3 regions of the Methylobacterium currus genome follow, and region 1 is predicted to be linked to each of the others. Evidence: riboswitches for the same ligand, from Rfam matches in the RefSeq annotation. Region 1 holds a riboswitch; each other region holds the start of a gene.
The links. A riboswitch is a leader RNA that binds a small molecule or an ion and turns the genes downstream of it on or off. The one in region 1 is predicted to bind cobalamin.

Region 2: it holds a riboswitch for cobalamin, as region 1 does, so the genes downstream of both, DA075_RS04245 (TonB-dependent siderophore receptor) here and DA075_RS03485 (TonB-dependent receptor) in region 1, are expected to answer to the same signal.
Region 3: it holds a riboswitch for cobalamin, as region 1 does, so the genes downstream of both, DA075_RS00520 (TonB-dependent receptor) here and DA075_RS03485 (TonB-dependent receptor) in region 1, are expected to answer to the same signal.

The regions. Positions count from the first base shown of each region.
Region 1 covers NZ_CP028843.1:758,096-767,682, forward strand. The annotation lists gene DA075_RS03485 (TonB-dependent receptor) at 1-1,769, opposite strand, end outside; cobalamin riboswitch at 1,917-2,115, opposite strand; gene DA075_RS03490 (Trm112 family protein) at 2,221-2,424, opposite strand; gene DA075_RS03495 (LON peptidase substrate-binding domain-containing protein) at 2,489-3,157, opposite strand; gene trxA (thioredoxin) at 3,303-4,211, opposite strand; gene DA075_RS03505 (MFS transporter) at 4,372-5,685, opposite strand; gene DA075_RS03510 (TetR/AcrR family transcriptional regulator) at 5,756-6,343, shown strand; gene DA075_RS03515 (CYTH domain-containing protein) at 6,494-7,360, shown strand; gene DA075_RS03520 (dicarboxylate/amino acid:cation symporter) at 7,817-9,163, shown strand; gene DA075_RS03525 (ROK family protein) at 9,170-9,587, shown strand, end outside.
Region 2 covers NZ_CP028843.1:928,925-938,511, reverse strand. The annotation lists gene DA075_RS04280 (cold-shock protein) at 1-80, shown strand, start outside; gene DA075_RS04275 (hypothetical protein) at 103-390, shown strand; gene DA075_RS04270 (DUF6481 family protein) at 394-777, shown strand; gene DA075_RS04265 (hypothetical protein) at 815-1,012, shown strand; gene DA075_RS04260 (hypothetical protein) at 1,078-1,323, opposite strand; gene DA075_RS04255 (acetyltransferase domain-containing protein) at 1,792-2,931, opposite strand; gene DA075_RS04250 (hypothetical protein) at 2,928-3,188, opposite strand; gene DA075_RS04245 (TonB-dependent siderophore receptor) at 3,188-5,335, opposite strand; cobalamin riboswitch at 5,511-5,734, opposite strand; gene DA075_RS04240 (TAXI family TRAP transporter solute-binding subunit) at 5,833-6,771, opposite strand; gene DA075_RS04235 (SGNH/GDSL hydrolase family protein) at 6,987-7,895, opposite strand; gene DA075_RS04230 (OpgC family protein) at 7,856-8,953, opposite strand; gene DA075_RS04225 (hypothetical protein) at 9,093-9,476, opposite strand; gene DA075_RS04220 (S10 family peptidase) at 9,490-9,587, opposite strand, start outside.
Region 3 covers NZ_CP028843.1:104,563-114,149, reverse strand. The annotation lists gene DA075_RS00535 (MarR family winged helix-turn-helix transcriptional regulator) at 1-435, opposite strand, end outside; gene DA075_RS00530 (putative bifunctional diguanylate cyclase/phosphodiesterase) at 651-2,939, opposite strand; gene DA075_RS00525 (peptidase) at 3,590-5,026, opposite strand; gene DA075_RS00520 (TonB-dependent receptor) at 5,026-7,164, opposite strand; cobalamin riboswitch at 7,421-7,621, opposite strand; gene DA075_RS00515 (ABC transporter substrate-binding protein) at 7,955-9,169, shown strand; gene DA075_RS00510 (aldo/keto reductase) at 9,263-9,587, shown strand, end outside.

The DNA of each region.
Region 1 (9,587 bases):
TAGCGGAAGCGCAGGGCACCGAACCAGCCCTGACCTTCGCCGAAGGTGAGGCCCGCCGAGGCGATGGCGGTCGGTGCCTCCGGGATCCGCCGGCCGACCGGATCGCGGTCGGCGAAGCGGGCATTGGTGAGGGTCAGGTCGGCTTCGAGCCGCAGCCAGGACGTCACGGCGTAGTGGTTGCTCCACTCGATGCCGAAGCGCCGGGTCGGCCGGCTCGGCTCGGTGGTGCCGGTATCGCCCTGAAACAGGTTCTCGGAGGCGAAGTCGAGCCGGAACAGGGCGAGGCTCGTCTCCAGCCCGGCGATCGAGCGGTTGCGGATGCCGACCTCGTAGCCGGTGGAAGGGACCAGGAACGGCGCGCGGGCGACGGTGAAGAGCGGGCTCGCCGGATCGACCGTCGCGGTGACACCGCGGGCGTCGTTCGAATGGAAGCCGCCGCCGTAATTCAGGTAGAGTTCGGTGTCGGCCCACGGCCCGAACACCGCGCCGAGCTTCGGGTTGACGATGCCGTCGCGAGCCCGGCCCGAATTCGCGGGCGTGTCGGAGCGGACATCGGCGACATAGCCGTCGGCCCGAAAGCCGACGCTGGTGCGCAGCCAGTCGGTCCATCGAACCCGGTTCTCGTAGTAAATCGCGGCGCTCGCCTCCATCACCCGGTCGTCGAGCACCGTCGAACGGTATTGCCGGGCCGTGGTGTTGAACAGGCCGACCCGGATGTCGTCGGTACGGGTCTGGATGCCGATCTCGTTCTCCATGGCCAACCCGAACAGGTCGCCCTGGAACGTCCGGGAGATCTCGCCTCCGCCGAGCACCCGGGCGTCGCGCTGGCGGAACTGGTCGCCGTTGACGGGGTCGTTGAGGACATAGGTGAAGTTGTTCCAGAGATTCATCTGGTAGCGGATCACGTAGGCCGAGGCCCGCGTGATGCCGCCCGCGTCCGACCGGCTCCAGCGTCCCGAGAGCGAGAACCGTCCGGTGTCGCCGCCATCTGTCGGATCGAGGGTGCCGGTGCGGCCGATGATGCCCTCCGCCACCGCCCGCTCCGGGATCTGGTTGGTGGCGCTCCACCTCGCCCAGTACGCCATGCCGGTAACGGCGAAGCCGTCCGTGGCGGTGCCCTGGCTGTAGCGGGCGACGCCGTTGAGCTTGCGCAGGGCATCGGGCACGACCCACGGCCCGTCATAGGCCTGCGCCTCGCCCGCCACCAGAAGGTTGCCGGCGCCGAGCGGCACGGAGGCGGCCGAGAGCCCGCGCTTGTACCCGAAGCTGCCGAGGGTGGTCAGCGCAATGTTGCGGTCCAGCTTGTCGAGGTAGTCGATCCGCACCGAGCCGGCGGAGGCGAAGTCGCCATCGCGGACGAAGTACGGGCCCTTGTGGAACTCGACCGCGCCGACGAGTTCGGGGATCAGGAAGTTGAGGTCGGCGTAGCCCTGGCCGTGGGCGTGGGTGCGCATGTTCACCGGCATGCCGTCGACGTGGAGGGCGATGTCGGTGCCGTGGTCGAGGTTGAAGCCGCGCAGGAAGAACTGGTTGGCTTTGCCCTCGCCGGAATGCTGGGTGACGATCAGGCCCGGCACCGCCTCCAGCACCTCGCCCGGACGGGTGACCGGCAGGCTGTTGATGGCGGCCCCGCTGATGATCCCGGCGCTCGCCGCGTCCACCGGGCGCAAGGCCCCGCCGATGCCGGTGACGCCGCCGGGATAGCCGGCGCTGGCCGCCCCCGGCACCGCGGGCGCCGGAGCTTTCACCTCGATCTGGTCGAGGCGGATGTCGTCCTGCGCGAGGGCGGGGACGGGCAGGCACGCGGCGGCGAGGGCCGCGAGGAAAGGAGAACGGCAGACAGGCACGGACGAGCCTTCGCGGGCTGTGGCACGTCACCGTGGAGGCACCGGCGCACCCCGTCCGGCGCGGCCCACATGTGACCACGGCTGACGGCAGGTCTCCTGGCTCGCGGGTCTTCGCCCTCCATCGTCTTCCCGGGCGTCGAACGCCCAGTGACGTCGGTGATGGAGGCTCGCCGCTCACAGTTGCGGGGGCAGCCGCGGCTTCGGGCGCTCGTGCCCTCACCGCGTTCCCTTTTGATCCCCGGGGGGAACCGTCCCGACGAGGTTTAGACGGGGAGGCGGCGGGCGCCAACGCATCCCGCCCCGAATTGTCGGGTGTGTTGCCGGTTGTCGACGGGACACCGCGCGGGGCCCTGTCCCGCGCGGCTTCGCGCCCTCAATCCGCCAGAGGACGCGCCTCTTCCGGCAGCATGATCGGGATGCCGTCGCGGATCGGGTAGGCGAGCTTGGCCGAGCGGCTGATCAGCTCCTGGCGCGCGGAATCGTAGTCGAGCCGCTCCTTGGTCAGGGGGCAGACCAGGAGCTCGAGCAGCTTCGGATCGATGCGAGCGGCTTCGAAGGAGGCGGGGGAGTCGGTCACGGGTGGTCCTTCCGAACGGTCCGATGCGGGACTTTGCCCCCGGGGCTTTAGCCCAAAGCGCCGCCTATTGCAGCGTCGGCTCAGCTCCCGAGGCCCGCACCAGCTCCATCTCGGTCACGGCGATCAGCACCTCGGCCCGGGTCTTGAGGTCGGGCGCCTCCAGCATCGCCTGCTTCTCGCGCGGGCCGAAGGGGCTCATCATGCAGAGCGCGTTGACCAGGGCCTCGTTCGGCGCCTCCTCGATCCCGGCCCAGTCGACCTTGAGGTCGTTGGCCTCGACGAAATCGCGAAGCGCCTTCAGCACGCCGGCGCGATCCACCGCCTCCTCGCCGGCGCGGGCGTGGAAGTCGCTCTCGAACGGGGCGAAGGTGACCTTGCAGCGGCGGAAGCCCGTGCTGGTCGACAGCTCCTCCTCGATCCGGAACCGGGCGATGCCGGTGAGCGAGATCAGGTAGCGGCCGTCGCCGGTCTCGGCGAACTGGGTCACCCGGCCGGCGCAGCCGACCCGGAAGAGCTTTGGCGACAGCGGGGTCTCGCCGGTATCGGAATCCGGCTGGATCATGCCGATCACCCGGTCGGTGCGCAGGGCCTCGTCCACCATCGCGAGGTAGCGGGGCTCGAAGATGTTGAGCGGCATCTGGCCCCGCGGCAGCAGCAGCGCGCCCGGGAGCGGAAAGACCGGGATCTCGGTCGGGCAGTCGGCCGGCCCCTTGTAGGCGACGTTCATGCTCATCGGCGTCGCTCCCGCGCGGATCGAAAGGGGTCCCGGGCCCCGTCGTCTCGGGCCCGGGATCGCAACCCGCTAACTAGGGCGCGGCCCTCCGGCGTGGATACCTGTCCGACGTAATGCCGCGCCCCGGATGCACTTGCGAGCGCCGTCAGGAGAACATCAGGGTCGACAGCTTGCGCCGGCCGCGGATGGTCATCGGGTCCATCGGGCCCCAGGCCTCGAACAGCTGGAGCAGCTGCTTGCGGGCGCCGTCGTCGTTCCAGGAGCGGTCGCGGCGGACGATCTCGATCAGCTGGTCGATCGCCTCCTGCTGCCGGCCCTTGGCGTTGAAGCCGAGCGCGAGGTCGAACCGCGCCTGGAAATCGGTGGGATCGGCCTCGATCCGGCGCTGCAGGCCGGCGAGGTCGCCGAGCGAGGCGGCCTGCTCGGCGAGCTCGATCGCCGCCTTCACGGCCGCGATGGCCGGGTCCTTGGCGGCCTCGGGCGGCGCCGCCTCGAGGAAGCGGCGGGCGCCCTCGAGGTCGTCGCGGTCGAGGAGCAGGCGGGCGAGCGCCGCGATGGCGCCCGGATGGCCCGGCTCCTGGCCCAGGATCGCGGCGTAGATCTCGGCGGCGGCGTCCGGGTCGCCGGCCTCGGCCGCTCCTTGCGCCTCCGCCATCAGGTCCTCGACCGCGGTGGGACCGAGGGGGCCGACCAGGCGCTCGATGAAGGCCTTCACCTGGCCCTCGGGCAGGGCGCCCATGAAGCCGTCGACCGGCTGCCCGCGCTGGAACGCGATCACCGCCGGGATCGACTGGATGCCGAGCTGGCCGGCGATCTGGGGATGCTCGTCGATGTTCATCTTGACGAGCTTCACCTTGCCGCCGGCGTCCTTGACGGCCTTCTCGATGATCGGGGTGAGCTGCTTGCACGGCCCGCACCACGGCGCCCAGAAATCGACCAGCACCGGCTGCTGCAGGGATTCCTGCATCACGTCCTGGCGGAAGGTCGCGGTGGTGGTGTCCTTGATCAGGGCGCCCGCGGGGGGCTGGCCGGCCGCGGGAGTGTCGGTAAGCATCGATGACCTCGGGAGAACGGCCTTCACGTCGCAGGCCTGGACGGCCCGCCGATCAGATGGGGTAGACCGGTCGCCCTGACCAGGGCAAGGCGCGGAAAGCCTGAAAACGCATGGGAAAACCGGAGCCGGACGCGCCCGCGGGCTTACGTCCGGCGCTTCTTCACGCCGCCGCCGGCGCCGCCTGCCGCATCCGGCCGATCATCAGCGACATCAGCGCGGCCATCACGGCGGTGAGGCCGGCGGCCAGGAAGGCCTCGAGGTAGCGGCCCTCCGAGGCCCGCACCAGGCCGGCGCCGAACGCGGCCGTCGCGGCGCCGAGCTGGTGGCCGGCGGCGATCCAGCCGAACACGATCGGGGCATCGCGCTCGCCGAAGGTCTCGTTGGCGAGGCGCACCGTGGGCGGCACCGTGGCGATCCAGTCGAGGCCGTAGAACACCGCGAAGATCGACAGGCTGTAGAACGAGAAGTCGGTGAAGGGCAGGGCCATCAGCGACAGGCCGCGCAGGCCGTAATAGACGAACAGGAGCTTGCGCGGGTCGTAGCGGTCGGTGAGCCAGCCCGAGCCGGTGGTGCCGATGAGGTCGAACACGCCCATCAGCGCCAGGAGCCCGGCGGCCCGCACCTCCGGGATGCCCTGGTCGGCGCAGAACGAGATCAGGTGGGTGCCCACCAGCCCGTTGGTGGTGAGGCCGCAGATGAAGAAGGTGCCGAACAGGAGCCAGAAATCGCCCTTGGCGCTCGCCCGCACCAGCCCGTCGATCGCGGCGCGGAACGGATTGGCGCGCCGGGGCGGCTCGGGGACGGTGCCGGGGGCGGCGCCGTAGGGCGTGAGGCCGATATCGGAGGGGCGCTCCGGCAGGAGCCAGGCGACGACCGGGATCAGCGCCGCGATGGCGCAGGCCACGGTGAGCACCACCGGTCGCCAGCCGCCCGCCTGCGCGATCGCCGCGAGGCCCGGCAGGAACACCAGCGTCCCGGTGGCGGTGCTGGCGGTGAGCAGTCCCATGAACAGGCCGCGGCGCACGGCGAACCAGCGGTTCACGACCGTGGCCCCGAGCACGATGGCGACGCAGCCGCTGCCGAGGCCCGACAGCACGCCCCAGGTGGCGACGAGGTGCCAGGGCTCGCTCATCAGGGCGCTCAAGCCCGTCGAGGTCGCCATGAGGGCCAGCGCGCAGAGCAGCGTGCGGCGGATGCCGAAGCTCTGCATCAGGGCCGCCGCGAACGGCCCGACCAGCCCGTACAGGAAGATGCCGAGCCCGGCGGCGAAGGAGGTGGTGCTCCGGCTCCACCCGAAGGCCTGCTCGAGCGGCAGGATCAGCACGCCCGGCGAGGCCCGCAGGCCCGCGGCCGCCAGCAGGCACAGGAAGATCACGCCCACCACCACGAAGGCGTAGTTCCGGCCGAAGGGGCGCGGTCTGGGTGCAGTCGGGGCGGGGGAGGCGAGGCCCCGCGGCGACACGGTCGAACTCATGCTGGGACATCCTCCCCGAATCGTGCTAGGACGTTACGTACCAGTCAGTAACATCGTCAAGGGTGAATGCATGGTGGAGGGACGTGACGGGACCGCACCCCTCCGGGCCGGCGACCGGATCCGGGCAGCCGCCCGCGACCTGTTCTACCGCCGTGGCTTCCGGGGCGTCGGCGTCGACGAGATCGTGACCCGGGCCGGGGTGACGAAGCCGAGCCTCTACCGTGGCTTCGCGTCGAAGGATGCCCTCGTGGTCGCCTGCCTGGCGGATTACGACGTGCGCCTGCGCTCCCGCCTCGACGAGGCGCTGGCGGCCCATCCGAGCGACCCGGCGGCGGGCCTCGTGGCCTTTCTCGACGGCATCGCCCGGCGCAGCGCCCAGCCGGGCTTTCGCGGCTGCGGCCTCTCCAACGCCGTGGTCGAGTATCCGGAGGCGGATCACCCCGTCCGCGAGGCGGCACGCGAGGGCAAGCGCGCCCTTCACGCCCGCCTCGCCGAGGTCGCCGGCACGCTCGGCGCCCGCGCGCCCGAGCGCCTCGCCGACGCTCTGCTCCTCCTCGTCGAGGGCGCCTTCGCCTGCGGGCAGATCTTCGGCGCCGACGGGCCGAACCGGTCGCTCGCCGATGCCGCCGAGGCCCTGATCGCAGCGAGCCGGGCATGATGCCAGCATCGCGCGCCGCACAATAGAATTCCGTCAATAAATCGGGGGGCGGCGGCAGCACGGCCTTGATTCTGTCGCCATGATCGGTCGATACGCGAGAGTTGACGCCGATCGCGGCCTCTGGGCCGCGACCCCCGTGGAGTTGAGCGTATGACCCTCGTACGACGTTTCCAGGTTGCGCCGGCGCTGGTCCGCCTGATCCGCAAGGAGCGCGGCTCCTCCCGCATCACCGAAGGTTACTTTCCGCCGCAATCCGGCCGGACCTCGTTCGTGCGCGTCGATGGCGGCCAGTGCCACCTCGTCCTGGTCACCTCCGATGGCGGCGCCACGAGCGAGGAGCGCACCGAGGTGCCGCGCGCCCATGGCGATGCCCTCCTCGACGTCTGCGCCGGCCGCGCCGCTTACGACCGGACCCAGGTGGCCCTCGGCAACGGCCGCGACGCCCTGATCGACCGCTACGTCGCCCCCGGCACCGTCGACGTCGTGTCGGTGGTGTTCGACAATCCCGACGAGGCGGGCGGCTTCCCGGTCCCGCCGTGGTTCGGCCCCGAGGTCACGGCCGATGCGGCCTACGAGGGCCGCAGCATCGCGCTCCAGGGCGTGCCGCAGCCCGGCGAGATCGGCCTGTCCAACGCCGCCCTCGACGCCGTGCTCGATCTGATCGAGCCGCGCTACGGCTTCGGCCGCTACGCCGCGCCGAGCCGCAACGGCGAGGAGGGCGGGGTGGTCAACGCCTTGCGCCGCATCGCCACGCCGCCGCAGCCCGAACCGGCGCCGTCTCCGCCGCCGGAGCCCGAGCCGGTCCACGAGGCGCCGCACCAGGCCGAGGCCGCCCCCGAGCCGCCGCCGCCTGCTCCGCCGGAGGCTCATCCCGATACCCGCATCGACGACGTGATCGAGAGCCTGTCCCAGGCCCTCGGCGCCGCCGTGCCGGGCGGGGATGCCGCCCGGGACGACGGCACGCCGGCCTTTGAGCGCTGGACCGTGCGCCCGCGCCGGACCCAGCCGACGCCCTGAGGGCGGCGAGCCCTCCTCGACGACGGATGAATCTACCCATCCCGGGATCCGCCCTGGCGGAGACCGGGATTTTTCGTCGTCGCCGAGCCCCCTGGTCGCGACGGATCGGTGTCGCACGGTTGAAGGGTGCCCCGTCATCCATCAGGCGCTTGACGCCGGCGCGCCTGCACGGCACGCCCGGCCCCGCCTGCGTCCGACCTCCAGACGGTCGCTCGTGGGCGGCTGCGACGCGCGACGGCCGCCGGACGGTCTCGACTCCCGATGTCGCAAAGGCAGCGGGGCCGCAGCGGGGACAACCGAAGGGTTTTCCCTGATTTTCGACTTGGAACACGGGGCGCGGACTTTCTACACTGTCCGGGCCGCGGCCTGTTCCGCACGACAGTCACGCGGCAGAGGCCGCACCGCGACGGCCGATCCCAAGAAGGCGGCGGCCGGCACCTCGGGGAGAGAACGATCATGCAGCACGCCACGCCGTCCGCGACGGCCCCGGGCTCGTCGCAGCCCTGGTACAGGGTCCTCTACATCCAGGTTCTGATCGCCATCGCGCTCGGCGTGCTGCTCGGCTACGTCCTGCCCGATACCGCCAAGTCGATGAAATGGCTCGGCGACGCCTTCATCGCGCTCATCAAGATGATGATTGCCCCGATCATCTTCTGCACCATCGTGCACGGCATCGCGTCGATCGGCGACCTGAAGAAGGTCGGCCGCGTCGGCCTGAAGGCGCTTATCTACTTCGAGGTGGTGTCCTCGCTCGCGCTGGTCATCGGCGTCGTCGTCGGCGAGATCGTGCAGCCGGGCGCCGGCTTCGGCGTCGACCCCTCGAAGCTCGACGCCAAGGCGGTGGCCGGCTACGCCAGCAAGGCGCAGGCCGATTCCACGATCGCCCACATCATGGCGATCATCCCGAAAAGCTACTTCGACGCCTTCGCGGGCGGCGACCTGCTGCAGATCCTGCTGGTCGCGGTGCTGACCGGCGTCGTCATCACGGGCTTGGGCGAGCGCGGCAAGCCGGCGATCCACGCCATCGAGGCGGCGGGCGAGATCTTCTTCCGCATCATCGGCATGATCGTGAAGCTCGCGCCGATCGGTGCCTTCGGCGCCATGGCCTACACGATCGGCGAGTATGGCATCGGCAAGCTCGGCAACCTCGCGGGCCTCGTCGCCACCTTCTACCTCACCAGCCTGCTCTTCGTGCTCGTGGTGCTCGGGCTGATCGCGCGTTTCTCCGGCTTCTCGATCATCAAGTTCCTGGCCTACATCAAGGACGAGCTACTGATCGTGCTCGGCACCTCCTCGTCCGAGACGGTGCTGCCGCACATGATGCAGAAGATGAAGCGCCTCGGCGCCTCGGATTCGGTGGTTGGCCTCGTCATCCCGACCGGTTACTCGTTCAACCTCGACGGCACCAACATCTACATGACGCTGGCGACGCTGTTCCTGGCCCAGGCCGTGGGGGCGGATCTCAGCTTCGGGCAGTACGCCACCATCATCGCCGTCGCGATGCTGACCTCGAAGGGCGCCTCGGGCGTCACCGGCGCCGGCTTCGTCACCCTCGCCGCGACGCTCGGGGCGATTCCCGGCAACCCGGTGCCCGTCGCCGCGATGGCGCTGATCCTCGGCATCGACAAGTTCATGTCGGAGTGCCGCGCCCTCACCAACCTGGTCGGCAACGGCGTCGCCTGCGTGGTGGTCAGCCGCTGGGAGGGCGAGCTCGATCCGGTCAAGCTGCGCGAAGTGATGGCCAACCCGCTGGCGATCGGCACCGAGATCGCCGACGAGAAGCCGGTTCCGGTCGCGCCCTGATCCGGGATGCCCTCCTTGCGCATCGGCATCGATCTCGGCGGCACCAAGATCGCCGGGATCGCCCTCGACCTCGACGGCCACGTCCGGGCCGAGCGGCGCGTCGCGACCCCGCGGGGCGATTACGACGCCTCGCTGCGGGCCATCGCGGCTCTCGTCGCGGCCCTGGAATCGCAAGCCGGCGGCACCGGAACCGTCGGGATCGGCATTCCCGGCGCGCTGGTGCCGGCGACCGGCCGGGTCAAGAACGCCAACTCGACCTGGCTCAACGGCCGGCCCCTCGGCGACGATCTCGCAAGGGTGCTCGCCCGCCCGGTGCGGCTGGAGAACGACGCCAATTGCCTGGCGGTCTCCGAGGCCGTCGACGGGGCGGGGGAGGGGGCGGCGCTCGTCTGGGCGGTGATCCTCGGCACTGGCGTCGGCTCCG
Region 2 (9,587 bases), 170 kb from region 1:
AGGGACAAAAGATCTCCTACGAGATGGAGACCGACCGTCGCAGCGGCAAGCAATCCGCCGGCAACCTGCGCGCCGCGTAACTGCTTCACGATCGGGATGCGGATGGTTTCATCCGCATTCCTCGCCCTGCGCCACGGTGCGGGCCTGACCTCAAATGGATTACTCTGGGTGAATTTTACTTTTATTTCACGTTCTGCTTCTGCCGGTGCGGCGATCGAGCCGGCCACGTTCCAGGTGCAGCAGATCTGGCAGCAGGTCGATGACCAAAGCCAGGACATCAGCCACCTGATCGACCGAACCTACCGCTATCACTCGGTCCGGGAGCTGCACTGGCACCTCGCCGACCGGTTCTCGCGCCCGATCCGCTCCCTCGCCCTGAGCCGGGTCTGAGCGATGGGCAAGTTCAAGGAAGCCTCCCTGGGCGACCGCCTGGGCTCGGCCGCCGCGGCCCGGCAGGCCGCCCTCGCCCGGTTCCAGGCGCGGACCACCGACGACGACTCGGCCCTCGCGGCGCGACGCGCCGTCCGGCAGGCGATCGCTGCGGCGCGGACGATCCGTGTGGCGGAGCGTGAGGCCGAGCGGGCTGTGCAGGAGGAGGCGCGGATCGCGCGAGAGGCCGAGGCGACGGCCGAGGAGGCCCGCCGGCGCGAGATCGCCGCCGCCGAGGAGACGGAGCGCGCTGCCGAGGCCGCGCGGACCGCCGAAGCACGGCAGGCCGACCAGAAAGCCGCGCGCGACGCTCGCTACGCCGCCCGCAAGGCGCGCCAGCGGGGTTGACCCACCCTGCAGCGCCGCGTGTCAGAAGGAGTGGCCGATGTCACATAAGTTCAAGCTGAATCAGCGCGTGCGGATGCTGCGATCCGGATCGTCCGACAGCCATGCCAGCGACATGGATGCCTTCGAGGTCGTGCGGCTGATGCCGGAGGATCGCAACGGGGAAGCCGCCTATCGCATCCGCTCGCGGATGGGCGAGCGCGCCGTTCGGGAAAGCGAGATCGTCGCCCTCCCTTGAGCCGTCCGGGGTGACAGCGGTCCGCCGGGCGGTCCGCTGCCGATCACGCCTGAAGGCGCGAGACGTCAGTTGCAGCCTTCCTTGTGAACGGTCTTGGAATTGCCCATCCCGTCCTCCTTGTGGACGGTCTTGGAGCCGCAATCGACGCTGCCGGTGGTGATGTCGCGGTGCTCGACGATGCCCTCGCGATGCTCGACCGCGATGCCCGGCGCCCGGTCGCGATGGATCACGGTGGTCTCCTCGGCCATCGCCGAAGCCGAGAACCCGGCCAGGATGATCGCAGCCGCGCCGGCGGTGAAGACTGTCCGCATGGGTGATCTCCTCAGTTCATCTGGGGTTAACAACGTCGGCGCGGCAGGTGGGTTCCAGCCTTTCTGATGGCATGACGCATCGAATAGCCTGCCGAAAAATGCTTCTGCTCGGGAACGATCCGAAGGATGCGGCTGCATTCACGCGCGGCACGCGGATAGACTGCCGGAATCGCGGATGAGGCGGCTTTTTGTGGCGTCCTAGCCATAGATGAGAAACATGCCGAACGGGCCGGCCATCAAGCACCGCGACCGCGCGTTCGACCAGCGGACATCCCCGTCCTGCCCCGCGCGCGGGCGCGTCGATGCAACAACAGGCATGATCGCGGCCTGACTCTGCTCCCCCGCTTATCGGTCCTTCTGCCCGCGCTCTGGCTCTCGACCACGAGCCTGCCGACGGCGCAGGTCGACCACGACGGACAGTCCCAGATCAACGCCACAGCACGCGGCAGCGACGGTTCGTTCGCGTCGTCACAGGTAGCTCAGCAGGGGATGCCGCCCCCGCCGCTTCAGGCCCACCATCCAGCGGCAGGCGGCAAAGAGCGGCAGGCTGATCAGCGCCGCGATCATCCAGAGCTGCGCCGGGGCACCGGCCTCGATCCGGCCGGAAGCGCCTGCGAGGCCGAGCGCCAGAGCGAGGTGAGAGAGCCCGCGCAGCAGCCAGAGATGGACGAGATAGAAGAACAACGGTGCGCCTCCGAACACCCGCAGCCAGGCGAGGCGCCCGGCCGGCACCGCCTCGAACAGGGCGAGGAGCCAGAGCCCGAGGCCGAGCGTCAGCAGCAGGAAGTCGGCCGAGGGCGGATACTTGGTGAGGTTCAGGAACGACAGGACCGTCGCCCCCATGGTCGGGCCGGCCTGCCACGGCACCGGCTCGCCATAGCCGTTGAGCCCCCGCAGCACCAGGAAGAGCGCAAGGGCCGCGGCCCCGAGGGCGAGGAGCCGGCGCCGCCGGGGGGCGGGATCGAGGGAGAACCACGGTCCGAGGGCGTAGCCCGCCGCCGCGACGCCGATCCAGGGCAGCACCGGATAGGAGGTGCGGGCCACACCCCAGGGCAGGTCGAGGAGGCCGCGCTGGTGCAGGATCGACCACAGCGTGTAGCCTGCCTGGCCCGGCGCGAGCACGATCCCGTCGAGGAGGTTGTGCCCGAGCATGATCAGGAGCGCGACCGTCGCCAGCGCCCATTGCGGCAGCCGCATCAGGCCCGCGAGCGCGACCATGCTGAGCCCGATCGCCCAGATCACCTGCAGGTAGAGGACCGGCGGCAGGAGCCGGCCGGTCCAGGCGAGGTTCACGAGCGTGACCTCGAGCAGGATCAGGAACAGGCCGCGGGTGAGGAGGAAGCGCGACGCCGCACCCGTGCCGTGCTTGCCGGCATAGAGGCGGGCCGAGAGCCCGGTGAGCAACAGGAAGACCGGCGCGCAGAGATGCGAGGTCAGCCGCGTCACCACCAGGTCGGGGGCGGTGACCGCGAGATCCATCGGGTCGCGGACCTGGGCGTGCAGGAAGAAGGTCTCCCGCGCGTGGTCGACCAGCATCAGGAGCATGACGAGGCCGCGCAAGGCATCGATCGCTCCGATGCGCGGGGAGGGTGTGCCCTGTGCCGTCATGACCCGGTCTCGGCGGCGAGCCGGGAGAGGAGCCGGCGCACGTCCGGCGGCGTCCAGACCCGGCCGCCGCGGGGCTTGCGCACCCCGCGCCGGGTCAAGGAGGCGGCGATGCCCTCGGGCGTGCTGCCGGCCTCGGCGGCGAGGAGAGCCAGGACCGGCGCGAGGCCCTGGCGGTAGCGCCGGGCGCGGGCGGCGGCGGCATCGCGGCCGGCATCGCCCTTGCGGCCGGCATCGCCCTTGCGGAGGAACGCTGCCATCAGAATCGCACCGACAGGGTGCCGGTGAACCGGCGCGGCGCCCCCGGATAGACCCGGAACGCGCTGAGCGAGCTTTCGTAATACGTGGTGTCGAACACGTTCTCGACGTTCAGGCCGAACCGGACATTTTCCCAGCGGTAATAGGCGAGCGCATCGACCGCGATGGTGCTTGGCAGCCGGAAGCCGCTGCCGGCGGCGTCGCCCGCCCGCTCGCCGACGGCGCGCACGCCGCCGCCGAGTCCAAGGCCTTTCCAGGGGCCCTCCTGCACCTCGTGCACCGCGAGCAGGCTGCCCGAGTGGCGCGGCACGTTGATGAGTGCCGCACCAACCGGGAGGAGATTGTCCTTGGTGACAACGGCGTCGGCGAAGACGTAGCCGGCTAGGAGCTTGATCTCCGGCGTGATCTGACCGGCCGCCGTGAACTCGAAGCCCTGGCTGCGCACCGCGCCCGCCGCGATGGAGAAGCCGCTGTTGCGCGGATCGGGGGTGAGCACGTTCTGGCGCTCGACCCGGAAGGCGGCGCCGGTGAGGCTCAACGCTCCCCCGAACAGGTCGAGCTTCGTGCCGATCTCGTAGCCGAGGCCGGTCTCGGGTTCGACCGGCCGGCCGGGCGATGCGGCGGCGGCATCCGGGCCGATATTCGGCCGGAAGCTGGTGCCGACATTGGCGTAGAGCGCGAGTTCCGGGAGCGGCTGGTAGACGAGGCCGGCCCGTGGCGAGGCGGCGGCCCAGCTCTGGTCGGCTTGGCTGCGCGGAACCCGTTCGCGGAACGAATCCTCGAAGATGTCGAACCGCACGCCGACGAGCGCCTTCCATTCCGGCGACAGAACGAGCTGATCCTGCGCGTAGAGCGCGGTGTTGGTGATGTGCTCGATGTTGTTGCGCGGGATCGTGTACGGCGGCGGCGGCTGGCCGTAACGTGGATCATAGATGTCGATCGCGTAGGGGTTGGTGCGGACGTTGGAGCGCAGGTAGACCGTGCGGCTGTCGGTGCTCTCGCGCTCGACGCCGAGGAGCAGGGTGTGGCCGATCCCGGCGGTGTCGAAGCGTCCGACCAGTTCGGCCTGGCCGATGGCCACGTCCCAGCGGTAATCGCGAAAATTGCGGTCGCGCGAGACGGTGCGGTTGTCGGCCGCGATGGCGCGAATCTCGGCCGCTTCGCCGACGAGGCTTCCGGTGTTGAAATAGGTGGCGAGCCGCATCTGCCAGTCGGCATCGAAACGGTGATCGATCCGGACCTGCATCGAGTCGGACGCTTGATGGATGCTCTGGCCCGGCTCGCCGAGGAAGCGCGAGATCGGCAGGAAGCCGAGTTGCTTGTCGATGGCGATGACGCCGCGGTCGAACACGGTGCGGTTGCGCAGGAACTCGGTCTCGACGGTGACCTTCGTGTCGGGCGTGACCTGCCAGCTCACCACCGGCGCGACCAGGAGCCGGTCGCCGTCGACGAAATCGCGAAAACTGTCCTGGCGTCCGGCCGCGAGGTTGAAGCGGTAGAGGAGCGTGCCGTCCTCGTTGAGGCTGCCTCCGGAATCGACCGTGCCGCGGACCTGCCCGAACGAGCCCCACAGCCTGCCCATCTCGACGAAGCGCTCGCGCGTCGGCTGCTTGGTGATGATGTTGATCAGGCCGCCGGGGTCGCTGCGCCCGAACAGGCCGCCGCCGGGGCCCTTGAGCACCTCGATCCGTTCGACGTTCTGGGCGTCGGGCGGGGGCGGGTAGCCGCGGTTGAGGGGAAAGCCGTTCTTGTACAACTCGGAGGTGGTCACGCCGCGGATGGCGTAGCTGAACACCGACAGGCCGCCGAAATTGTTCTGCTGGGCGACGCCGGGCGTGTAGGTGAAGACCTGGTCGACGCGCGTGGCGGCGAGATCGGTGATGACCTCGCGCGGGGCGACGGTGACGACCTGCGGCACGTCGCGCTGCGGCGTGTCGGTCCGCGTCGCGCTGACGGCCCGGTCGCCGCGGAAGCCCGGGGTGGGACCGATGAGCCCGATCGTGCCAGCAGCCGCGGAGGAGAGCGCCGGGAGCGCCGGCCCGGACGGACGCGGGCCCTCCACCACGACCTCGTCGAGGGCGATCGTCTCCTGTGCCTGCGCGGCGCTGACCGCGAGGCTGAAGCCCAGGGCGGTCGCCAGGACGGGCATCGGGCGCGGGCCGGATCGGGGACGGTGGAGCGGCGGACGGGTTCTCACGGAGCGCACTCGATGGTTGCCGTGCGGCGCGTTCCGGGCGAGCAGCAGGCGGCGCCCGCGCGGCCACGCGGCGGACAGCCCGAGCGCTCCCCCGGGGGCCGCACCGCCCGCAGGACGTGACCGCGCCGGACGGCGCAGGCTCAAGGCAGGTCTCCTGGCTCGCGGATCATCGGTCCCGCCGGCCTTCCCGGTGTCGGAGCATCAGTGGCCATCGGCGGCGGAACCTCTCCGCTCACAGTTGCGGGGGCAGCCTCGGCCTCGCCGCGGATACCTGCGCATCCGAACGGCTCACCGAGTTCCCTCTTCACCCGCGGGCTCGCACCCGGGGAACCTTGGCGGCCGCATCCATGGCAGGCCGCCCGCCGGGGAGCAACACTTGGAAACGCACTGTAATAACGTTTCAGACTATGTGTCCACGGGAACACACCGGCCGATGATGCGACCGTGGCCTACTCGCCGCGCAGGAAGGCCGCCGTGGCGGGGTGGAGCCACGAAGCCGGAACCGCTTCCGCGAGATCGCGGGGATCGCTCGGCCGCTCATGCGCCAGGCGCCGGGCGAGGGCCGGCTTCGCCTTGTCGATCGCCGCGACGAGACGGGCGGCGGAGGCCGGGTCGAGGCCGGGCTTGCCGAGGATGAAGCTCCACGACCCCACCGTCTCGATCGCCTGATCCTGGCCCGGGAAGGTGCCGGGCGGGACGGTGATGCGCCGCAGGGACGGGCTCGCCGCCAGGATCGCGGGAAGCGCCGCCGCCGAGGGGCCGAGGAAGCGGGCGCCGCCCGGTGCCTCGGCCATCGCCAGGAAGCCCGGCCAGCCGGTGCCGCCGCCGAACAGGGCCGCGGCCCGTCCGTCCCGCACCATCGCCGGGCCGTCGCCGGCATGGTCGAGGAGGATCGGGCGGATGTCGTGCTCGGGGTCGATGCCCGATCCGCGCAGGATGGTCCGGCCCATGGCGGTGAGGCCGGAACTCCGCGTGCCGAGGGCGACCGGCTTGCCGCGCAGGTCGTCGATGCCGCGCACCGGGCTCTCGGCCGGCAGCACGAACAGGCCCGGTGCCGCGTAGACCGGCGCGACCACCGTCACGGCCGGGGGCGTGCCTTGCGCGGACAGCGCCTCGTAGGCGTACTCGCCCTGGACGAGGCCGAGATCGACCTGACCGTCGCGCAGGAGCACGAGGTTCTCGGTCGAACCCTTGCTGGCGCGCAGCTCCAGGGTGAGGTCCGGATCCACCTCCCGGATCGCCGCCGCCAGCGCCTCGCCATAGGCCGGAAACCCGCCCCCGGGCGTCGCGGTGGCGAGGACGAGGCGCAGGGGTTCAGCGGCGTGGGAGGCGGGGGGCACGGCGAGGAGAGCGATGCAGGCGGCGGCGATCAGCCAGGGTTTTGGCATTGCTTCTTGTCCTGCCTTCTCTCGACGTTGGTGCCATCCGTGACGTCGTTCCGGGTCCGCGTCGCGGAGCTCGGGATCCGGAGCCGCAGGCTTTCCGGAAATAGGCGGATCGCGTTCCGCGTCATCCTGGATCACCTGAGTGTCCGGATTCCGGGTTCCGCGGCGCGGCCCCGGATTGACGTGGCGGGTGTGAAGAAAGGTGGCGACGCGGCGGTTCAGTTGGCCGGTACCGGCGTCACCGGCACCGGTGCCACGTCGGGCTGGAGCAGCGAGACGGTGATCGCCCGGGTGACATGCTCGGCCATGCAGCGATAGCCGAGATCGGCCAGGCGGAAGCCCGCGCCGGACTGCGCCGTGTCGCCCTTGAGGGCGCTGATCGCCCGCGTGGCGAGGTAGCGCATCGCCTCGTAGCGCTGGACCAGCGGCACCTGCTCGCGCTCGGCGACTTTCTGGATCGCCTGGACGAACTGGCGGTAGTAATCGTCCTTGGCGAGGCTCGCGGTGTATTGGGGATCCACCAGCACCACGTCGATGCCGTGGGACTTGATCCAGGCCACGGTCTCGGCGAGGGACTGCGAAAAGTCCTCGATGTCGACGCGGGCAAGCGCGTCGTTGCCGCCGACCTGCCAGACCACGAGGTCGGGCTCGATCTCCGCCACCTGGTTGCGCAGGCGCTCGGCCGCCCCGAAGGCGATCTCGCCGGAGACGCCGCGGCTCTCCACCGTCACCTCGATGTCGGGCAGGGAGCGGGTCAGCGCGTCTTCGAGGCGCACCGGGTAGGTGGCGGCGGTGCCGAGCCCCCCGGAATTGGAGCCGATGGTCAGGACCTGGACGGCACGGTGCTCGCGCAGGGCTTTCTTCACCGCCTTGAGCTTGGCCAGCGTGTAGAGCTTGGAGCCCGGCACCCGGCATTCCGGGGAGAGGCTCGGATCGGGCGCGTCCGGGCTCGGCGCGGTGGCCTGGAGCGCCGGGATCTCGGCAAGGGCCGGCTGGGGCGGGACGGGCGCCGGCTGAACCTGGGCCGGTTGCGGCGTCGTCGACTGCGCCTGCACGGCGAAGCCGAGGCACGACGCCATGGCGAGGCTCACGCCGCCGAGGAGGGCCGGGGAGAGCGAGAGCGCCATTCGACGAACCATGCCGTGAAGGAGAGAGAAGCCAACCCGCACCCTACGACAAATATGTCCGTCGCGAAACCTCCCCCGCTCCAGAAACGAATCAGTTGTGCACCGAGGCTGGCGACCGAACCGACCGAGAACACCGCGAGCGAGTTTCGGCCGAGGCCGGCGAGCTGCCGCGTGAGCCAGCGCGCCCGTGGCTGGACGAGGCCGAACACCGCCTGGAAGGCGAGGAGCACGCCGAGGAAGTGCACCAGACGGGCCGGCGACAGGTAGGACTTGTCGAAGATGAACAGGAGCCGCGGCTCCGGCACCGCCAGCGGGTCGGGCCGCAGGTTGAACCAGGACAGGACCGCGCCGACGAGCACGATGACGATGCCGAGCGGCATCAGCCTGCGGCGCCAGGCCAGGAACCGCTCCGAGCTGCGCCGCCACTCATGCGCCGCGAAGCCGAGCACCAGCAGCAATTGCCAGCACAGCGGGTTGAAGAACCAGTGCCCCTCCATCGGCCAGCTCGGGATGTTGATCTCGAAGACCAGGCTGACGGCGTAGAGCAGGATCGAGATCCCGATCGCGAGGCCGAGATGCACCCGCGACAGGAGCACGAAGGCGGGCGCCAGGCCGAGCAGCACGACGTAGAGCGGCAGGATGTTGAAGAAGCCGAGCTGGTGCAGCAGCGTCACCCAGCCGACGGTGGCCTGGATCGGGTCGCTGAAGATCGGCCCGGCATTGTGCCACTCCACCAGCAGCGGGTTGTCGAGGTAGAGGGCCGCACCCGCCAGCATCGCCAGCGCGATGGCGGTGATGACGAGCTGGGCGCGATACACCTCGACCATGCGCGAGAGCAGACGCAGCACCGTGCGACCTGCCGGCTCCGGCACCCCGTCGCGCCCGCGTGTGGCGATGCCGATCGACCAGCCGGCCAGGAACACGAACAGCTCGGCCGCGTCCGAGATCCCGTACTGGGAATAGGTGTAGTTCTGGAAGACGTTGCCCGGGATGTGATTGATGAAGATCGTGATCAGGGCGATGCCGCGCCAGAAATCGACCGCGTTCGGTTCACGCATGACGCTCGTGGTCCCTTTTGCCGGCCTGCGGACGTCCCCGGACCGATGGGGAGTGCCTGACGTCGATGAAGTTAGCGCATGACGGGACCGCCGCGCACCTGCGCGGCGGCCGTCCGGAATCGGTGGGGTGCGGCTCGCCCTACTTCACGATCCGGTCGAGGCGGTTGTTGACGAAGAAATACAGCTCCTTCGCGCCGGGCTCGGTGTAGAGCACCTGCACCTCGCGCTGGCCCCGCCCGCTCTCGCCGACGAGCACGTCGGTCGGCGGCTTGCCCTTGAGCCGCACCAGCTCGCATTCGGGGATGCCGGGGGCGATCTCGGTCGCCGTCGCCGGGACCGACCCGGTGCAGGTGCCGTCCTGCGCCAGGACCGGGCCCCAGCTCGGGGCGGGCGGCGGGGGCGGCTTGACCGGGGCCGCGAGGTTCACCGGCGGGGCGGCGCGGTCGGTGCTGCTGCAGCCGGCCAGAGGAAGCCCGATCAAGCCGAGCCCCATCAAGGCGATTCCGATCACCGTCCGCCGCATCGTGCCCCGCTCGTCATCGTCCGTCGCCGCCGCTCCGCCGCGCGGCCAGGGCCGTCTCGTAGAGGCGGAGCGCGTCCCCGCGCAAGGCCGCCCGCGAGCCTTTGCGGAAAT
Region 3 (9,587 bases), 650 kb from region 1:
CTCGACGGTCTCCGCGGAGAGACCGATGCAGAGGCCGTCGGCCCAGCGGTCCTTGCGGGCGATCGCCTGCCGATAGGCGTCCTCGCCCTTGTCGGTGAAGGTGATGAGCCCGGCGCGGCGATGATGCGGGTTCGGGTCGATCTGCACGAAGCCGGCCTGGCGCAGGTCGTCGACGACGCGCTGCACGGCCTGGCGGGTCAGGCCCATGTTGCGGGCGATGTGGGCGACCGGCAGCGGCACCGGCGAGAGCGCGATCGCGCCGAGGACCTGCCAGCGCGCGCTGGTCAGACCGAGATCGTGGACGAGCCGGTCGCCGGCCGCCAGCAGATCACCGTTGAGGCGGAACACCGTCAGGATCAGCTCGGTCAGCGCGCGGCGGCTGCGGTCCGGATCGGCGCTCTCGTGCGGGGCTGGGGAATCGATCGGCGCTGGCACGGCTCGCTCGCTGCATGCTGTCACGATGACAATGCGCTGTCATCGTGACGCGTCAACCGACGGCGCGGGCCCTGGTTCCGTTCGAATATCTTCGGTGAGACCCGCTCGCGCATGACGGGCATAGCCCGCCCTCGGGCCGCCTTCCGGGTGATCGAACCGGCCGGCCCGGTCGAGCGCCGCCTCACGCCGCCAGGGTCGTCACGCCGCCAGGGCCATCACGCCGCCAGGGTCTTGGCCTTGCGGTTCTCGGCGCACCAGCGCGTGATCAGCGTCCGCGCCTCCTCGGCCGGCACCGGGCGGCTGAACAGGTAGCCCTGAACCTCGTCGCAGCCCAGGAGAGCCAGGACGCGCTGCTGGTCGACCGTCTCGATGCCCTCGGCGGTGGTGCGCATGCCGAGCACCCGGGCGATGTCGATGACCGCGCGGACGATCGCGGCGTTCTGCGCGCCCGTGCCGAGCCCGGTGACGAAGCTGCGGTCGACCTTGATGCGATCGAACGGGAAGCTCCGCAGGTAGTTGAGCGAGGAGTAACCGGTGCCGAAATCGTCCATCGCGACGTGGAGGCCGAGGGCCTTGAGGTCGCGCAGGATCGCGAGCGTCGCCTCGCCGCTGTCGAGCAGCATCTGCTCGGTGATCTCGAGCTCGAGGCGCTGGGCCGGCAGGCCGGTCCGCTCCAGCACCCCGCGCACCATCCCGACGAGGTCGGGGCCGGTGAACTGCACCGGCGACAGGTTCACGGCGATCTTCAGCCGCTCGGGCCAGGTCACGGCCTGGCGGCAGGCCTCGGTCAGCGACCATTCGCCGATGGCGTGGATCAGGCCGCATTCCTCCGCGATCGAGATGAACAGCGAGGGCGGCACGTTGCCCCGCACCGGGTGGCGCCAGCGCGCCAGCGCCTCGAACCCGGCGATCTCGCCGGTCTTGAGGATGACCGAGGGCTGGTAGTGCAGCTCCAGCTCGCCGCGCTCGATCGCCCGGCGCAGGTCGCTCTCGAGCTGGCGCCGCTCCTCCAGCCCCTCGCTCATCTGCCGGTCGTAGAACCGGACCGTGCCGCGCTTGGCCGCCTTCACCGCGTAGAGCGCGAGGTCGGCGGCGATCAGGATGTCGTCGGCGCTCTCGCCGTCCTCCGGCCCGACCGCGATGCCGATGCTGACGCTGGAGCGGATCTGGTGGCTGCCGATCTCGAAGGGCGGCAGGACCGCCTCGGCGATGCGCTGCGCCAGAGCCTCCAGGGCCGCCCGGTCGCCGGCACGGGGCACCAGCAGCGCGAACTCGTCCCCGCCGAGGCGCGCCAGGATCTGGCCAGGCGCGAGGGTCGCGGCGAGCCGGTCGCCCACCGCCTGCAGCAGGTGATCGCCGACATTGTGGCCGAGGGTGTCGTTGACGATCTTGAAGCGGTCGAGGTCGAGGAACATCACCGCGTAGGCAGCGTCCGGCGCCGCCCGCGAGGCTTCGGCCCGCGCCTCGAGGGAGGCGCGGAACACCCGGCGGTTCGGCAGATCGGTCAGCGGGTCGAGGGAGGCCAGGCGCACCACCCGGGCCTCGGCCTCGGAGCGCTTGGCCTCGATGCGCAGGAGCTTTTCCACCGCGATCCCGACGAGGAGCGTCAGCATAGCCGCCATCACCGCGTCCATCCGCAGGGTGGCGCGGGCGTCCTTGTAGATCTCGGCTTCCGGCACGCTGACGCTCACCCACAGGGGCTGCTCGCGCACCTTGCGGATCGTCACCAGCCGGCTCTCGGCCCCGTCCGGCATCTCCAGGGTGAAGGTGCCGGTCCGGCCGGAGCGGATCTTCTCGTAGGTCTCGGTCCGGCCGAGATCGGCGCCGACCCCGAAGCCGCCGCCGACGCCGCCGCTCGAGCGCACCACCCCGTCGCTGCCGATGAGCGAGATCGAGGCCGGCGTGCCGAGGTCGATCTTGTCGTAGAACTTGGTCAGGTGGCTCGGATTGAGCGAGGCCACCACCACGCCGCCGAAGCGCCCATCCGGCCCGAGGAAGCGGCGGCTGAACTGGACCGAGACCCGGCCGCTCGCCCGCCCGATCACCGGCCGGCTGATATAGAGCACGTCCTCGGGGCTCTCGACATGGATGCGGAAATGGTCGCGGTCGCTGAGATCGGTCGCAGGCGGCGGCTGCGGCCCGGCATTGGTCGCCCGCATCACCCCGTCCGGCCCGATGATCGCCACCTGCACGATGATCTCGCTCAGGAGATCGGTCGTGTTGACGATGGTGCCATAATCCTCACGGCCGCTGCGGTTCTCGATGCTGCGGCGCATGTAGAGCAGGGACTTGTCGATCTCGCCGATCGAGCGCAGCACGTTCTCCTCGAACACCATCGCGAAATTGTGCGTGGTGCGCTCCGAATCCTGCAGCGCGTTCCTGACGTCGCTCTCATGCTTGACCGCGACGCCGACCCACAGGAGCGCTACGACGATCAGGCCGAGGATCACCGGCCCGCGGCGCTCCGCCAGGAATCTGGGAAATTGCTTGAGGTGCAGGGCCATCCCGGCTCGTCCAGCGGCTGCGGTCAGCGTCAGTATGCGCCGCGAAAGTTATCGGTATCTGAATCCCGCCGAACCATTCCGACATTTTTGCGTGCTGATACAGTGGCATAGCTTCGATGGTCACGGCATCGACTGGTGTTTTGCTTGCACAATCAGGGCGTTTCCGGCGTGTATAGCCTGGTCGAAGCCGTGACGTGAGGGGCTGCCGGGGGCTGGCCGCACGACAAATCATCCGGAGACTGAAGCGATCGGAAGTGGATACAGGGCGGCACAACCGATGGTAGTGCCGACTCCAGTCGCGTCATCGGCGTCGCAGGTCGATTCCTTGCGGCTTCGACGCGCCACATCTACGCCACATCGGGTCAACGTAGTCGATTGCGTGCACTTCGATCAGTGACCCTGCTCGGGCGACCGCCTGATCCGCGGCCTCGGTCCCCGGGGGGGCGGCCTGAGTCTTCGCGATCGCGGCAGCGAGATGAGGCAGCGTATTCGAGAAACTTGGGATTGGTCCCGCAATGGAGGGCGATTCCGGAATTGGTATCGGATCGTGCTGAGCCGCACCGGCTGGCGCCGCGTTGCAATCGGAACCGTCTCGGGGCGGCATTTGTTGTGCCCGTCTCAAATCACCCAGGCGGGAAAAGCTGTCGGCGTCAGGCATGGCGGCGCAGGCGGCGCCAGCCGAGGACCACGCCCGAGGCCGAGATCACCAGGCCGAGGGCGCTGAGGGCGACGATCGCCGTCAGCCGTGCCGCCGGGCTCTGCGCCAGGGGGCTGGCATCGAGGGTGTGCAGGGCGTCGAACAGCCAGCGATTCGCCCGCCCGCTACGGTCGGTCCGTCCGAGGATCACCCCGGTCGCCGGATCGAGGTGGAACCAGGTCCCGGCCGGGTCGTCGAAGGCGAGGCGCAGAACCGGCAGGAGCGGGGCGCCGTGGCGGTCGTACCAATAGGCGTCCGGTGCGTCGAGGCGGGTGACCGAGCGCAGCGCGGCCCCCGGCAGCATCGCGCCGGCCGCCGCCACGACGGCCTCGGAGGTCAGGGCGGTGCCGCAGCACGGGGCGGCACCGTCAGGCCCGGTGGCGACGACGAGGGGCCGTCCGCCGATCCAGGCGAAATCGAGCGCGACGGGGCCGGCGGGCGCCCGCGCGAGGTCGGCGAGGCCGGCGGGAAAGACCGGCGCCGCCTGCCCCGCATAGGCCGCCCGCATGGCGGCGTCGGGCCCGCGCGGCCCGAACCAGCCGCGCGGGTTCATCGACAGCCAGCCGCTGAGCAGGAAGGTGACGACGACGAGGCCGCCCGCCACCCCCGCGAGGTGATGCCAGGCGGCAATGCCGCGATAGGGCGTCAGCCGGCCGCGCATCAGCCGCACGACGCCGAGGGCGTAGCCGCTCAGGCCCCCCGCGAGCGCGAGGCCCGAGATCCACAGGACCACGTCCTGCCACAAGCCCGCCCGCGCCCTGAGCGGGGTGAGATAGATCCAGTGGGTCACGGCGCCGGCCCAGTTCCACATCCGCTCGGCCCGAGTGGTGTCGAGGGCAAGCTCGGCCGTGGCGACCGACAGGTACAGTTCCGTCCCGGCCGCGTCGCCCAGACCGACCCGCCGGAACGGCCGCAGCAGGTCGTAGCGGGCCGTCACCGTCCACTGGTCGCGGGTGACGGTGCCGAGATCGGTCACGCCACGGGCCAGGGGATGGGTCGCCGCGAGGGCCGCCGCGCGCTCCGCGGTCAGGGGCGGGAAGGACAGTCCGGTCGCGGCCGAGAGCGCCTGGCGCCGCCCATCGGCCTGCGTGATCCAGTAGGCGGGCTCTGCTCCCCGCATCGCCAGGGTGAGACGGGCGGGAAAGCGCGGGCTGCCTGACCGCTCCAGCGCCTCCTGCGGCGTCAGCCGCACGGACTCGAGGCGGAGCGGGCCCGAGGCCGCGACCCGCTCCGCCGCGGTGAGGGAGGGGAAGCCGACGGCCAGCATCACCAGCCCGGATGCGAACCAGGCGACGACGAAGAGCCCGGTGGCGATGCCGAGCCAGCGATGGCCGAGATGCAGCCACCGTTTCAGGCGCTTCACCAGCCCTTTCGTCAGAGAGCCCCGCATCAGAACGTGACGTGGTAGGCGAGCTCGACCGAGCGCGGCCGGCCGAGCAACCAGGAATTGCCGTTGCCCGAGACCGCGTAGAGCTGGTCGGTGAGATTGTACCCGCGCAGCGACAGGCGCGAGGTTGGCGTCACCTGCCAGTCCAGGGTGGCGTTCAGCAGCGTGTAGGCCGGCCGCTTCACCGTGTTGGCAAAGTCGCTGAAGACCGGCCCGACATCGTTGACGCCGAGCCGCGCCACCCAGCCCGGCGCGAAGGCGTAGGAAAGCCAGACATTGGTGACCCGCTGGGGCACGTCGACCGGGACCTTGCCGGTGAACGACAGCAGCGCCCCGCCGATCGTCTGTGCGAAATTGTCGTAGCGGGCCCGCAGCAGGGCGGTGTTGGCCTCGATGCGCCACGCCTCCGACAGCTGGTAGGCGACGGCGACCTCGACGCCACGGGACGACTGGCTGCCGACCTGCGCCACTTCCGTCGGCCGGTCGGGGATCGGGGTCAGCAGGTCGTCCTTGCGGATGTGGTAGGCGGCGAAGGTCCACTCGCCGCGCCCGCCGTCGAACAGGCCCTTGGCGCCGGCCTCGACCTGCTCGCCGGTGGCGAGCTGGAACTGCGACTGCGCCACGCTGGTGGTGATCAGGCTGCCGAGGGGATCGGCGGCGGTGGCGTATTGCGCGTAGAGGGCGAGGTCGGGCGTCGGAGTGTAGACGGCTCCGACGCGGTAGCTCGTCGAATCGAAGGTCTTCTCGAAGCGGCTTCCTGCCAGGGGCCGGCTCACCGCCACATTCGGCGCGTCGTAGCGCAGGCCCGTCACCAGGGCGAATTGGGGCGTCAGTTCGAGCCGGTTCTCGGCGAAGACCGAGGCCTGGCGGGTACGTGAGACGATGTCGGTGCGGGTGCCGGCGAGGTTGATGAAGCGCCCCTGCGCAAAGTTGAACGGATCGACGAATGTTTCGCCGCCGAACGGCGCGTTGCTGTCGCGTCGGAAGTCGATGTGGTTGACGTCGAAGCCGATCACCGTCGTGCTCTTGAAGCCGAGCAGGCTGCCGCGGAGCGTCGCGTCGAGGCGGTTGCCGATCTGCTCCTCGTGATGGAAGATTTCGATGTAGTCGCTGCGCCGGATCAGGCCGGTGGCCGGCTGGTAGGTGTATTGCTCGACGTCGCGCCAGTGCCGCTCGGTCGAGAGGCGGTAGGCGGTGTTGCGGATCGTGATGTCGGGGCTCGGGTTCCACTCGGTGCGCAGCTGCGTCCAGTTGTCGAACCAGGCGATCTGCGAATCCTGGATGTTGTAGTTGGTGAAGCGCAGCCGGTCCCGCACCCTTGTGCCGACGAGCGGCGAGCCCCAGTAGCGGGCGGGCTCGTTGTAGCCGAGATCGTGCGAGAGGGTGACGCTCAGGTCCGGCGCCGCCCGCCAGGTCACCGCCGCCGAGAGGGCGATGTTGCGAAAATCGCCGTCGGGCTTCACCCAGCCGTCGGCCCGGTTGCCGCTGAGGTTGAGCCGGTAGGCCAGGTCCTCGCCGACCGGCCCGCCGCTGTCGAGGGCGAGCCGCGCGAGGCCGTCGGAACCGATCGCCGCCCGCGCCTCGCCGATGGGCACGAAGCTCGGCTTCTTCGGCACCACGTTGATGATGCCGCCGATCGCCCCTTCTCCATAGAGGACCGAGGCCGGGCCGCGCAGCACCTCGATCCTCTCCGCCGACCAGGTGTCGAACGGGAAGGTGACGGTGCCGGCCCCGACATAGAGCCTCGTGCCGTCATAGAGCTGCTGCACCGATCCCGCTCCCGCGAAGCCTCGCGACGTGAAGGCGAGGTTGCCGTTGCCCGGCGCCCCGATGCTGGTGATGCCGACAGCGTTCTGGGTCACCGCCTCCTCGACGGTGTTCTGGCCCCGGGCCCGGATGGTCTCGCCGCTGATGATGTCGAGGCTCGCCGGAGTCTCGAGCGGGGTGAGGCCGAGGCGGCTGCCTGAGCGCGACGGCGTCGCGAGGTTGAGGCCGGCGGCGGCCTGCTCGCGACCTCGGGCGCCCGCGACGTCGATGCGGTCGAGGGCGATCTCCTCGGCGCAAGCCGGAGCGACGGCGAGGAGCGGGGCGGCGAGGGTGGCGGCGAGTGTCGTGGCGCGTCGGGCGCTTTGCGCGGGCATGTCGGTTTCCGGGGAGGGCGTCCGCCCCGTCCCTAGCCGGTCTCGCCAAAAATGTAACGTTATAAAGTTACATTGTTGCCATCCCGGACGATGCGCAGGTGGCGCCAGGCGCGTCCTGTCGGCCGATCGGGGGAAGGCGGGGCTGAGCATGGCGGGACGGCGCGGGGCTGTGGCACGTCACCGCGAACGACAGCGGGGCGACGGCCTCACGCCATCGCCTCGACACCCATCAGGACACCCCGCCCGACGTGCTCGCGTGTGACCACGGCTGACGGCAGGTCTCCTGGCTCACGGGTCAGCGCCTGCCATCGTCTTCCCAGGGACTTTTAGGGGTCCCCAGTGACGTGAGTGATGGAAGGCTCGCCGCTTACAGTTGCGGGGGCAGCCGCGGCATCGGGCAAGCCCTCACCGCGTTCCCTTTTGATCCCCGAAGGGAACCGTCGGGGTGAAGCTTAGCGGTTCGGTTACGAAGGAGCAATGGTTGGGCGTGGGCATGATCGCCACTTTCGGAGCCTCGCGCATGAACCCTCCCCCTTCTGCGGGGGAGGGTTCATGCGCGCCGCGGAGGGCGTGTCCACAAACCAGGTGCCCGCTCCAGATTCACGTCAGGCAACGATCACGGAACCTCACCAGCCCCCGGCCTCAGACCCCAGCTTTCTCGGCCACGCCGCCCGATCCGCATCGACGCCGCCCCGGACCCCTGACATACAGGGCCCCGAACCGGCCCCCTCGGGTCGTGCTTAAGCTCTGACAAAAACGTCCTGGCACCATCATCCTGGGAGGTCCCCCGATGTCGTTCCGCTCACGGGTCGCCGGCGCCGCCGGCCTCGCCCTGTCGCTCGCCCTGGGGACGTCCGCCCTCGCCCAGGACGCTAAGGCGCCGATCAAGATCGGCGTGCTCAGCGACATGAGCGGGCCCTTCGCCGACCAGGCGGGCACCGGCTCGGTGACGGCGGCCCAGCTCGCCGTCGAGGATTTCGCCAAGGAGGCGGGCGAGCTCAAGGTCGAGGTCGTCTCGGCCGACCACCAGAACAAGCCCGATATCGGCCTCGCCACCGCCCGGCGCTGGCTCGACCAGGAGGGCGTCTCGACCATCGTCGACCTGCCGAACTCGGCCGTCGCGCTCGCGGTCTCCAACCTGATGCGCGAGCGCCACCGGGTGGCCTTGGCCTCGAGCGCCCTCACCTCCGACCTCACCGGCAAGGCCTGCGCGCCGACCACGGTGCAGTGGGTCTCGGATACCTGGGCGCAAGGGTCGGCCACCGCGCGGGCCATCGCCGGCCGCGGCCTCAAGTCCTGGTACTTCGTCACCGTCGATTACGCGCTCGGCCACGCGCTCGAGCGCGACGCCACCGTGGCGCTCAAGGCCGCCGGCGGCACCGTGAAGGGATCGAGCAAGCACCCGCTCAATGCCGGCGACTTCGCCTCGCCGCTGCTCTCGGCGCAAGGGTCGGGCGCGCAGGTGCTGGCTCTGGCTGACACCGGCGCCGACATGATCAACGCCGTCAAGCAGGCGGCGGAGTTCGGCGTGATGCCCGAGATGCGGCTCGCCGCCCTGTTCGTGCAGCTCTCCGACACCCACGCGCTCGGCCTCAAGGCGGCGCAGGGGCTCCAGCTCGCCAGCGCCTTCTACTGGGACCGCACCGACGGCACCCGCGCCTTCGCCAAGCGCTTTGCCGAGCGGATGAACGGCCGGATGCCGACCGAGAACCACGCCGGCGTCTATTCCTCCACCCTGGCCTACCTGCGGGCGGTGCGCGACACCGGCACCATCGAGGGCGAGAAGGTCGTGGCGGCGATGCGCGAGAAGCCGATCAACGATCCGCTCTTCGGCACCGTCACGGTGCGCCAGGACGGCCGCGCGGTGCACGACCTGTTCCTCTACGAGGTGAAGGCGCCCGCCGACAGCAAGGGCCCCTACGACTATTACAAGCTCCTCGAGACCGTTCCGGGCGACCAAGCCTTCCGGCCGATGGCCGAGGGCGGCTGCCCGCTGGTGAAGTAGCCCGGCGACGTCGCCCACGGCGCTCGACATCGGCGGGGTGCGACCCAGATCAGGCGTTGGTTCCCTGTCAGACCCCGCCGAAAGGCTCCGCTCATGTCCGACGCCGTCCTGACCCTGAACGACGGGAAGCGCATCCCCCAGCTCGGCTTCGGGGTGTGGCGGCTCTCCGACGAGGAGGCCCCGGCGATCGTCGGGGCGGCGTTGGAGGCCGGGTACCGCTCGATCGACACCGCGGCGGTCTACGGCAACGAGGCCGGGGTCGGCCGCGCCATCGCGGCCTCCGGCCTGGAGCGGGAGGAGATCTTCGTCGCCACCAAGGTCTGGAACGACCGCCACGGCTACGACGAGACCCTGCGGGCCTGCGAGGAATCGCTCGCCCGGCTCGGCCTCGACCATGTCGACCTCTACCTCGTCCACT